DNA from 2 places in the Janthinobacterium sp. BJB446 genome. Region 1 is predicted to be linked to the other one. Evidence: predicted binding sites of a transcription regulator. Region 1 holds the regulator's gene; the other holds the start of a gene.
The links. The regulator LexA, encoded in region 1, represses DNA repair genes until DNA is damaged. The targets are predictions, from matches to a motif close to ACTGTATNNNNATACAGT.

Region 1 (5,428 bases):
CTGGCGAGTCGGGGTTATACACCTCGTCGCGGTAAATGAACAGGATCACGTCGGCATCCTGCTCAATAGCGCCCGATTCGCGCAAGTCGGACATGACAGGACGTTTGTTCGGGCGTTGCTCCAGCGAGCGGTTCAGCTGGGACAGCGCGATCACGGGGCAGCCGAGTTCTTTCGCCAGGCCTTTCAAGCCCCGCGAAATCTCGGAAATCTCCGTGGCGCGGTTGTCGCCCGGCGTATTGGCCGACATCAGCTGCAAGTAATCGACGATGATCAGGCCCAGCTTGCCGCATTGACGCGACAGGCGGCGCGAGCGGGCGCGCAATTCGATCGAGTTGAGCGCCGGCGTTTCATCGATGTACAACTGCGCGTCGTTCATCTTCTGGATCGCATTCGTCAGGCGCGGCCAGTCCTCGTCGTTCAGGCGGCCCGTGCGCAGGCGGTGCTGGTCCAGCTGTCCGACGGAGCCGAGCATACGCATGGCCAGTTGGGCGCCGCCCATCTCCATCGAGAACACGGCCACGGGCAAGCCGCTGTCGATGGCCACGTTTTCGCCGATGTTGACGGAAAACGCCGTCTTGCCCATCGACGGACGGCCCGCCACGATCACCAGGTCGCCCGGCTGCAGACCGGAGGTCATGCGGTCGAGGTCGATGAAACCGGTGGGCACGCCCGTGATTTCACTCTGGTTGTCGCGGCTGTACAGTTCGTCGATGCGCTCGACCACTTGCGTCAGCAGGGGCTGGATGGCGGTCCAGCCCTGGGCGCCGCGCGCGCCTTCTTCGGCGATGGCGAAAATCTTCGATTCGGCCTCGTCAAGCATCTGCTTGACTTCCTTGCCTTGCGGGCTGAAGGCCGTGCCGGAGATATCGTCGGCGACGGTGATGAGCTTGCGCAGCACGCCGCGGTCGCGCACGATCTCGGCGTAGCGCCGGATGTTCGCGGCCGATGGCGTGTTTTGCGCCATGGCGTTCAGGTAAGCGAGTCCGCCCACATCATCGGCCTTGCCGAGCTGGGTCAGGGTTTCAAAAACAGTAATGACATCGGCTGGCTTGGAAGCGTTAACCATCTTGACGATTTGCTCGAAGATGATGCGATGGTCATAGCGATAGAAATCCTCCGCATGCATGAAGTCGGCGATGCGGTCATACGCGGCATTGTCGCGCAGCAGACCACCAATGACGGATTGTTCTGCTTCGATCGAATGCGGCGGAATACGGAGGGAATCCAGTTGCGGATCAGAGGGGGCGTTCATGGCGCGAATTATACCCGCTTCGGCGTGCTGGCAAAAATAAAGGGCTGAAATTGAGCGAAAAAAAGGCCACAAAAAAGCCGGGCGAACCCGGCTTTTCATAGTGCGGCAACGCTTGCGGGCCAGGCCCGCAGACGATTACGCGTTCGCGTCTGGTACGACAGCGATAACAACTTCCACGACCACGTCGGTGTGCAGAGCAACCGAAACGTTGTGCTCGCCAACGATCTTCAGCGGGCCGGTAGGCATGCGGATTTGTGCTTTTTCAACAGCAAAACCTTGCTTGGTCAGCGCTTCAGCGATGTCGAAGTTGGTGACGGAACCGAACAGACGGCCATCAACACCAGCTTTTTGAGCAACTTGAACGGTCAGGCCGCTCAGTTTTTCGCCCTGGGCTTGCGATGCGGCCAGTTTGGCGGCAGCAGCTTTTTCCAGTTCGGCGCGCTTGACTTCGAATTCAGCCACAGCGGTTGCCGTAGCACGACGTGCCAGGCGTTGCGGGATCAGGAAGTTACGTGCGTAACCGTCTTTGACTTTGACGACTTCGCCGAGGTTACCGACGTTAACAACTTTTTCTAACAGAATGATTTGCATAGTTCTTCTCCAGGAATATCTGACCGATTAAGCGTGGTGCAGATCGGTGTATGGCAGCAGCGCGAGGAAGCGAGCGCGCTTGATTGCGGTGTCAACTTGGCGCTGGTAGTGCGCTTTGGTACCGGTCAGGCGTGCTGGCATGATCTTGCCGTTTTCTTGGACGAAGTCTTTCAGCGTGTCGACGTCTTTGTAGTCGACTTGCTCAACGTGAGCTGCGGTGAAGCGGCAGAACTTCTTGCGTTTGAACAACGGGTTTTGCTGTTTGCGTTTTTCTTTAAGCTTGAGCTTATTTTTGTCGAACTTTTTACCGAATGCCATGTCAGGCTCCTGTATCTAAAATGCGCTAGTCAGAATTGACTGCACTAAAATCAATGATGTGAAACACCAAACTCTTGCTGTTGCGGCTCTTCCTGGCCAGGAAACCCGTGAACTGATATACCCCGCCCAAGCTTGCCTGACTGAACCTGCCTGAAATTTCGCCAGCGGCTAGCGCGGCAACATCAAACTCGGTCAAACGGGCAATCCCTGCTTCCATCTGCTGCGAACTGTGTTGCAATACTGCATTCACAATCGGCAGCCCTGCCGGGGTATAGCGCAATATTTCGCGCTCGGCAATGATGGCGGTTACTTGTAGCTGGTTCAGCGCACGATCCTGGTCAAGAATTAAGCTGCTGCTGCGGCTGGAGCGGCTGCTGGTGCTTCGGTGCGGTGGCTTTTGGCCGCGTCTTCGCGTTGTACCGATTTCATCATCGGCGAAGGAGCTGTTTCAGCTTTCTTCATTTTAACGGTCAGGTGACGCAACACGGCATCATTGAATTTGAATGCTGTTTCCAACTCGACCAGGGTCTCGTTGTCGCATTCGATGTTCAGGCAGATGTAGTGTGCTTTAGGCAGCTTTTGGATCGAGTAAGCCATTTGACGGCGGCCCCAATCTTCCACGCGGTGAACCGAACCGCCGCGGGTGGTTACGCTGGCTTTGTAGCGTTCGATCATCGCGGGCACTTGCTCGCTTTGGTCCGGATGGACGATAAAGACTATTTCATAATGACGCATGCAAACTCCTTCAGGTCGGATTGATAATCGCCCACCCCGGCGTCAAGACGGGTGTGGGAAGGTCAGCCGAAGATTATAACCGCCTTTTGCAAACGTTTCAATCATTCCTTCCACCAGCGCCCGAAAAGCCCGCGCGCCACCGTGCTTTCCGCCCCTGGACAAGTATTTCTTGCGAAATTCGCCTAAAACACGGAAATCCCCTTGCATAGTGGGCGATACTGTACAAAAATACAGACTGTTCATATAGACAGCATTTTAGTATGCACCCACCGCTCATGATCAAGCTGACAGCACGACAAGAACAAATCCTGAACCTGATCAAGGACGCGATTGAAAACACGGGCTTTCCTCCCACCCGTGCCGAAATCGCCAATGAACTGGGTTTCAAATCGGCCAATGCGGCCGAAGAGCATTTGCAGGCCCTGGCCCGCAAGGGCGCGATCGAGATTTCTCCCGGCACCTCGCGCGGCATCCGCCTGATCGGCGCGGCCGCTGAAGCCCTGCCATCGAAAGTGCCGGCAGCGCTGCTGATGTCGCTGCCCCTGATCGGCCGGGTGGCGGCAGGCTCGCCCATTCTGGCACAGGAAAACCTGGAAGCGAGCTACAACGTGGACCCCGCCCTGTTTTCTGCCAAGCCCGACTTCCTGCTGAAGGTGCGCGGCTGGTCCATGCGCGACGCCGGCATCATGGATGGCGATTTACTGGCCGTCAAGAAGGTCGATAGCGCCAAGAATGGCCAGATCGTCGTCGCCCGCATCGGCGACGAAGTCACCGTCAAGCGCTACAAGAAAACGGGTTCCGTCATCGAATTGCTGCCGGAAAACCCCGACTTCAAGGTCATTACCGTATCGCCGGAAGATGAATTCGCCCTGGAAGGTTTGGCGGTAGGCTTGATGCGCAGCTGGCATTGAACCTCCGCATGTAAAAAGGGCCGCAACAGCATGACTGTTGCGGCCCTTTTTTATTGCCCAGGCGTTTTATGCGTCCAGGGCGCTACGGAAATCCTCGAGCAAGTCCGCCTCATCCTCGATACCGACGGACACGCGGATCAGGGATTCGGCGATGCCCATGCTGGCGCGGCGCTCGGCGCCCATCTCGTAAAAGATCGTGTGGGCGACGGGAATGACCAGGGTGCGCGTGTCGCCGAGATTGCTCGCTGGAATGGCAAGATTGAGACGATTGAGGAAATCGAAGCAATCGATGCCATCCTTCAGCTCAAAGCTGAACAGCGAGCCATAGCTGCGGAACAAATCCGTCGCCAGCGCGTGCTGCGGATGCGCGGCCAGGCCCGGGTAATGCACGGCCGCTACCCGCGGGTCGGCAGCCAGCATGGTGGCCAGCGCCAGGGCGTTCGAGCAGGTGCGGTCCATGCGCAAGGCCATGGTTTCCGCGCCGACGGCGATATGGTGCGCCGCTTCCGGCCCCAGGGATGCGCCGAAATCGCGCAAGGCCTTGGCGCGGATTTGCGCGATGCCCCACTGCGCCGGCGCCGCCTTCTTGTAATTGTCGAAAATGTTCGGATACTGCGTCCAGTCGAACACGCCCGTGTCCGTCAAGCTGCCGCCCAGGGCATTGCCGTGGCCGCCGATGGATTTTGTCAGCGCATTGACCACCAGGCCCGCGCCCACGGCTTTCGGGCGGAACAGGTAGGGCGTCGTCATCGTATTGTCGACGATGTACAAAATGCCGCGTTCCTTGCACAACGCGCCGATCTTCGCCAGATCGGCGATCTGCGTGCGCGGATTGGCGATGGTTTCCACAAACACGATGCGCGTTTGCGGCGTGATGGCGGCGGCCACGTTGGCCACGTCCGTGGCGTCGACGAACGACACGCCGATGCCCTGCCCCGTCACCGTTTGCCACAGGCTGTTGGTGTTGCCAAACAAAAAGGCCGACGACACGACATGATCGCCCGCGCGCAAGAGCGCCTGCACCACGGCGCCGATGGCGCCCATGCCGGTGGCGAAGCACAGCGTGGCGACGCCGTCTTCCATCTTGTTGACCTTGTCTTCCAGCGCGGAAACGGTCGGATTGCCCTGGCGGCCGTAGCGGAAGCCGGGCTCCTTGCCCTGGAATACGGAAGCGAGCTGGCGCGCATCGCCGTAGCCGAAGGCAACGGAAGTATGCACGGGCTTGTGCAGGGAACCGTGCTCGATGCCCTTGCGGCGGTCGTTATGCAGGATGGTGGTGGTAAAGCCGTAGTTTTTTTTATCGTTCATGATCGCGGAGCAAAAAAAGCCCGGCGCTAGCCGGGCAAGATAATTACGCTTCTGTTGTCGCCAGGTTCAGGTTCAGCTGGGAACGCGGCGTATCTTCGGGCGCTGCCGCCTTCGGATGATGGCGCGCATATTCCAGGCGGTCCAGGTATTCCTGCGACACGTCGCCCGTCACGTACACGCCATCGAAGCACGACGCTTCGAAGTTGGTCAGGGCCGGGTTGACGTCGGCGATGGCCTGCTTGAGCGCGCCGATGTCCTGGTACACTAGGTAGTCGGCCGTGATTTCGCGGCACACTTCTTCCGTCGTGCGGCC
Region 2 (5,428 bases), on a different contig from region 1:
GCGCCGTTCGCCATTCGCAGCGCCGCTGAGCATGGCAGGCACGATGGCGCCTTCGGGCAAGTTCTTCCAGAAGCGCGAGGGGATATGGCTGCGCAGCAGGCCTGCATTGACGCGCGCGGGATTGAAGATGCTGCGGTAGTAGGTCAGCCACAGGGCTTCGCCCGCATCGTCGATATCGGCCGCGCCGCTCAGCAGGGCCGGTCCCGCATGCAAGGTCGTGCCATCCCACAGCATGCTGGCGGTCGGCGTGGCGATCATCCAGCTGGCAGATCCCATGCGGCGGGCGAAGTGGCGCGCCACCTGCGGCAGCACGTCGTGCGTGGGCTCGAACCAGGCGACGAAGCGGGGTGCGCCCTCACTTTCCGCCCGCTCGCGGAAGCGCACATACGCATGCATGTCGTGCTCTTCGCGGCGCACGGCCTTGGCCATGGCGTGCAGGCGCGCGCCGTCCGCGTCAGCGGGAGAAAGTACATCGTGCTGGCCCAGTTGCCAGCGCCAGAGCACCTGGTACAGGAATGCCCAGCGGTCATGCACGTTGAAACAGGCGGCGCTTTCCAGCAATTCCACCAGGGAACGGGGCAGGCGCAGCAACGGCGCGCTGGTATCCGTCGCATCTGGCGTCGAGGAAAACAGGTCGCCATCACCGGGCTGTGACTGCCAGGCAACGTCGGCAGGCGGCACGCCGCGCGCGATCAGTTCGCGCGCGGCCGCGCGCCACTCGTCGAACGATTGCGCCAGCCGCACCACCGTACTCATGCGGCTTGCAGCTCCGGCCACAAATTCATCTGCTGCGGCGCTTCCGCCATGGCGCGGCGCAGGTGTTCGGAGGCAGTGGTGTCGCGCGCGGGAAAGTAGTCGACCGTGATGATGAAGGGGGCGATTTTCTTCATGCTGCAGCGCAGACGCGACAGGTCGGCGTAGCGCACTTGCCGCAACTGGCGCAGGTCGACGATGCGCTGCGCGTTGCGCAGGCCGATGCCGGGCACGCGGGCGATCATGTGCTGCGCCGCGCGGTTCAAGTCCAGCGGAAAATGTTCGCGGTGCGCCAGCGCCCACGCCAGTTTCGGATCGATATCGAGCGCCAGGTTGCCGCCCGTGGCGGGCAGCAGTTCGCTGGCCTGGAAACCATAGCTGCGCAGTAAAAAGTCGGCCTGGTACAGCCGGTGTTCGCGCAGCATGGGCGGCGGTGCCAGCGGCACGCTTTTCGGGCTGTCGGGGATGGGGCTGAAGGCCGAGTAATACACGCGCTTGAGTTTGTAGCTGCCATACAGAGTCTCAGCCGTGGAGAGGATTTGCTGGTCGTCGCTGGCGTCGGCGCCGACGATCATCTGCGTGCTTTGCCCGGCCGGCGCGAAGCGCGGCGACTTCGGTTCTTCCGCTTTCTCATCGAGCTTGCGGCGGATGGCGCCCATGGCCAGCTTGATCGTATGCACGCTTTTTTCCGGCGCCAGCTTTTGCACGCTGTCCTGCGTCGGCAATTCGATATTGACGCTGAGCCGGTCGGCATAGCGGCCCGCCTGCGCGATCAGGGCGGGATCGGCGTCGGGGATGGTTTTCAGATGGATATAGCCGCGGAACTGGTGCACCTCGCGCAACTCGCGTGCCACCTGCACCAGCTGCTCCATCGTATAGTCGGCCGACTGGATGATGCCGGAACTGAGGAACAGGCCGTCGATGTAGTTGCGCAGGTAAAAGTCGCTCGTCAGCTTGACCACCTCGGCCACCGTAAACCGCGCGCGCGGCACGTTCGAGCTGCGGCGGTTGACGCAGTACTGGCAGTCGTACAGGCAGTAATTCGTCAGCAGTACTTTCAGCAGCGAGACGCAGCGCCCGTCCGGGGTATAGCTGTGGCAAATGCCCATGCCCGAGGTGGCGCCAAAGCCCTCCTTGCCGATGGAATCGCGCTTGGGCGCGCCGCTGCTGGCGCAGGACGCGTCGTACTTGGCCGCATCGGCCAGGATTTCCAGCTTGTCCGTCAATTCCATGGTGCACCTCGATATACTGTGTTTATATACAGTATATCAGGAATGCGGTGCGACATAGTGCGCAAGAGGCTGCGTTTTTTGGCCAGTCAGGAATGGCCTGCAAACGGTAAGGACATTGCATATAAGTAATGAAATATGGTGCTAAGATATCAATGTTGGCTGGCGTTTCACTCTGTGAGGCTCTTAGCCAAAAATACCTCCGATCCACTCCCATGTTCAGCCTATCCCAGAAAAAATTCGTTTTATTATTTCTCGTCCTTTGCTTCCAGAGCCCGTTCGCGCAAAGCGACATCCTGCCCAAGCTCTCTGCCGTCTCCACAAACGCCTGCGATAAAAAAAATGGCGCATTGCAGATGAGCGTCGTGCTGGATAAGACCATCGCCGCCGCACACGAACCTGTTGGCGTGACCATCATGGTGGCGAATACCGGCAGAGATACCTTGCACTTGCCGTCCTTCATGGAACTGGAATCCTATTGGCTGCGTTTCGAGGTGCTCAATGAAAAAAACCAGCGGGTACACTGGTTGGGGCCGGAAATGAAAATAATTGAGACAGATGACAAGGTCTCTTTGGAAAAAGGCTACCAGTGGGGAAGAAAGTTCCACGATTTCGAGCGGCGCTACGCTGTATCCAAGGCCGGCACGTATCGCATACGGGCCATTTATGGCATATCGCCAGAGGGACGCTGTCCCTTTGGCCGCGTCGTCTCGGAAGTCGTCAGCTTGCGCATCCGCTAGCGGCATGCACGGGTTCGCAGACAGGCATGGCGTGATGTTTAGGTACTTGCAATGCAGGAGGCTGAGGCCATGAAGCTGGAAATAAAACTGGGCATAGGAGCCGTTTTGCTGGTTCTTTTTGCGTATTGGGTCATGCAGGAGCGGCGTACGAGCGGTGAGGAACCTGCCGTGACGCCGCTGGAGCAGCGGGCGATCGATGGGGATGGCAAGGCCATTGCCGAACTGCGCCAGGGATATTTGAAAAAAGGCGAAGTATCCACAGCGAATTACTGGCTGTATGCGGGAGCCCTGCGCGGGAATGCCGCATTGGTGGAGGAATATGCGCAACGGTTTGCGGCGATGCCGGAAGACAGGCAGGCGGCGCAAATACAAGGCATCAAGACCAGTTCCGCATCGCCCGCGCAAAAACAGGTCTTGCTTGAGAGGCTGGGCAGGAATTGATCGCTTCATCTGAGCGGTGAAATTGATCGGCTGGGTGTCGTCACGCTTCATCGGCGTACCGCAGCCGGCCTGTCCTCTCCCGGCGCCGGCTGCATTTTCCTCTTTTGCCGATTTGCCATTGCTTGACCCACGCGATGGCAGAACGCTATATATAAGTGTATATTACGGTCCTTGTTCACCGTTCACTTTACAAGGATACGACCATGCGCCTGACCTCCCTCGCCCGCCTGCTTGGCACCGCTCTTCTCGCTACTGCCGCCAGCTCCGCCTTTGCCGGCGAAGTGGTCGTGTCGGCCGCGGCCAGCCTGACGAATGCGTTCAAGGATGCGGCGCAAAGCTATGAGGCGCAGTATCCGGGCAGCAAGGTGTCCTTGAACTTTGCCGCCTCGGGCGTGCTGCTGCAACAGATCGTCAAGGGCGCGCCCGTCGACGTGTTTGCCTCGGCCGACCAGGAAACCATGGATGCGGCGCAAAAGCAGGGCCTCGTCTTGCCGGCCGACCGCATGGACTTCGTCGGCAACAGCCTGGTGCTGATCGTGCCGCACGACAGCAAGCTGGGCATCAAGAGCTTGAGCGACCTCACGCACAAGGGCGTGACCCGCGTGGCCATCGCCAATCCGGCCAGCGTGCCCGTCGGCCGCTATTCCGAAGGCGCGCTGAAAAAGGCGAATTTGTGGGATGCCGTGCAGACCAAGGCCATTGGCACGCAGAACGTGCGCCAGTCGCTCGACTATGTGGCGCGCGGCGAAGTCGATGCGGGCTTTGTCTACGCCACCGACGCGGCCATCATGAAAGACAAGGTCAACGTGGTGCTGGACGTGCCATTGGACGCGCCCGTGCTGTATCCGATCGCCACCATCAAGGGCAGCAGCAATGCGGCCGAAGCGAAGCGCTTCGTCAGCTACCTGCAGACGGCGCCGGCGCAAGCCATCCTGGCCAAGTACGGTTTCAAGAAACCATAATACAGGTAGGCGCCTGCATGGATATCGCCTGGACCGCGCTGGCCCTGTCGCTCAAGGTGGCGGCGTGGGCCACGGCGCTCAATTTGTTGCTCGGCATCGGCACGGGCTATCTGCTGGCGCGCACGCGTTTTCCCGGGCGCGAGCTGCTCGACGCCCTGTTGACCCTGCCGATGGTGATGCCGCCCACCGTACTCGGCTATTACCTGCTGGTGCTGCTGGGCCGGCGCGGCACCCTGGGCGTCTGGCTGCAGGACAGCTTCGGCATCAACCTGATTTTTACCTGGCAGGGCGCCGTGATCGCTTCCACCGTGGTCGCCTTTCCCCTCGTCTTCAAGCCGGCGCGCGCCGCCTTCGAAGCCGTCGATGGCCAACTGGAGCAGGCGGCCCGCGTGCTGGGCATTTCGGAACTGGCGATCTTTTTCCGCGTGACCTTGCCGCTGGCCTGGCGCGGCATCCTGGCCGGCGTGCTGCTGGGCTTCGTGCGCGCGCTGGGCGAATTCGGCGCCACCCTGATGGTGGCCGGCAGCATCCCCGGCAAGACGCAAACCCTGTCGGTGGCCGTGTATGAAGCCGTGCAGGCGGGCCAGGATGACGTGGCCAATACGCTGGTCCTGATTATCTCCTTTGTCTGCATCGTGGTGCTGTTGTCGGCTGGCCGCCTGGCGCCCGGGCGCATCGCGCACAAATGACGGCTATGATGACGCCTATGCAACTCGACCTCGACATTCGCGCCACCTTGCGCTCCGGCAAACGCCGCTTCGACATGCAAGTGCAATGCACGTCCGATAGCCAGCGCATCGCCATGTATGGCCCGTCCGGCGCCGGCAAGAGCATGACCCTGAAAGCCATTGCCGGACTCTTCACGCCTGACGCGGGCCATATCCGCCTGAACGGGCGCACCCTGTTCGATGCCGCCGCCGGCATCAACCTGCCGCCGCAGCAGCGCAATGTCGCCTACCTGTTCCAGGATTACGCGCTGTTCCCGCACCTGACGGTGCGCCAGAACGTGGGATTTGGCCTGGCGCGGGGCTGGTTCAATCCGCGCGCGCGCGAAAAATTGCAGAAGGTCGAGCATTGGCTTGACGCCTTCCACTTGCAGGAACTGGCGCACCAGTTTCCCGACGAGTTGTCCGGAGGCCAGCGCCAACGGGTGGCGCTGGCGAGGGCGCTTGTGGCAGAGCCGGCCGCGCTGCTGCTCGACGAGCCGTTTGCCGCCCTCGATCCGGCCCTGCGTGTCAAAATGCGTTTGGAACTGAGCCAATGGCAGCAGCGCCTGGACGTGCCCATGATCCTGATCACACAC

Region 2: CSQ92_RS23705 (putative DNA modification/repair radical SAM protein) is a predicted target of LexA. The motif match lies at 2,001-2,018, and genes of this name have one in related genera.

The regions. Positions count from the first base shown of each region.
Region 1 is NZ_PDZK01000001.1:3,113,619-3,119,046, forward strand. Features, by position in the region: gene CSQ92_RS13755 (replicative DNA helicase) at 1-1,252, opposite strand, end outside; gene rplI (50S ribosomal protein L9) at 1,388-1,843, opposite strand; gene rpsR (30S ribosomal protein S18) at 1,871-2,161, opposite strand; gene priB (primosomal replication protein N) at 2,187-2,486, opposite strand; gene rpsF (30S ribosomal protein S6) at 2,507-2,896, opposite strand; gene lexA (transcriptional repressor LexA) at 3,172-3,807, shown strand; gene CSQ92_RS13785 (cystathionine gamma-synthase family protein) at 3,874-5,115, opposite strand; gene purF (amidophosphoribosyltransferase) at 5,159-5,428, opposite strand, start outside.
Region 2 is NZ_PDZK01000004.1:363,904-369,331, forward strand. Features, by position in the region: gene CSQ92_RS23700 (UdgX family uracil-DNA binding protein) at 1-756, opposite strand, end outside; gene CSQ92_RS23705 (putative DNA modification/repair radical SAM protein) at 753-1,985, opposite strand; gene CSQ92_RS23710 (hypothetical protein) at 2,198-2,722, shown strand; gene CSQ92_RS23715 (hypothetical protein) at 2,792-3,163, shown strand; gene modA (molybdate ABC transporter substrate-binding protein) at 3,367-4,125, shown strand; gene modB (molybdate ABC transporter permease subunit) at 4,143-4,814, shown strand; gene CSQ92_RS23730 (sulfate/molybdate ABC transporter ATP-binding protein) at 4,832-5,428, shown strand, end outside.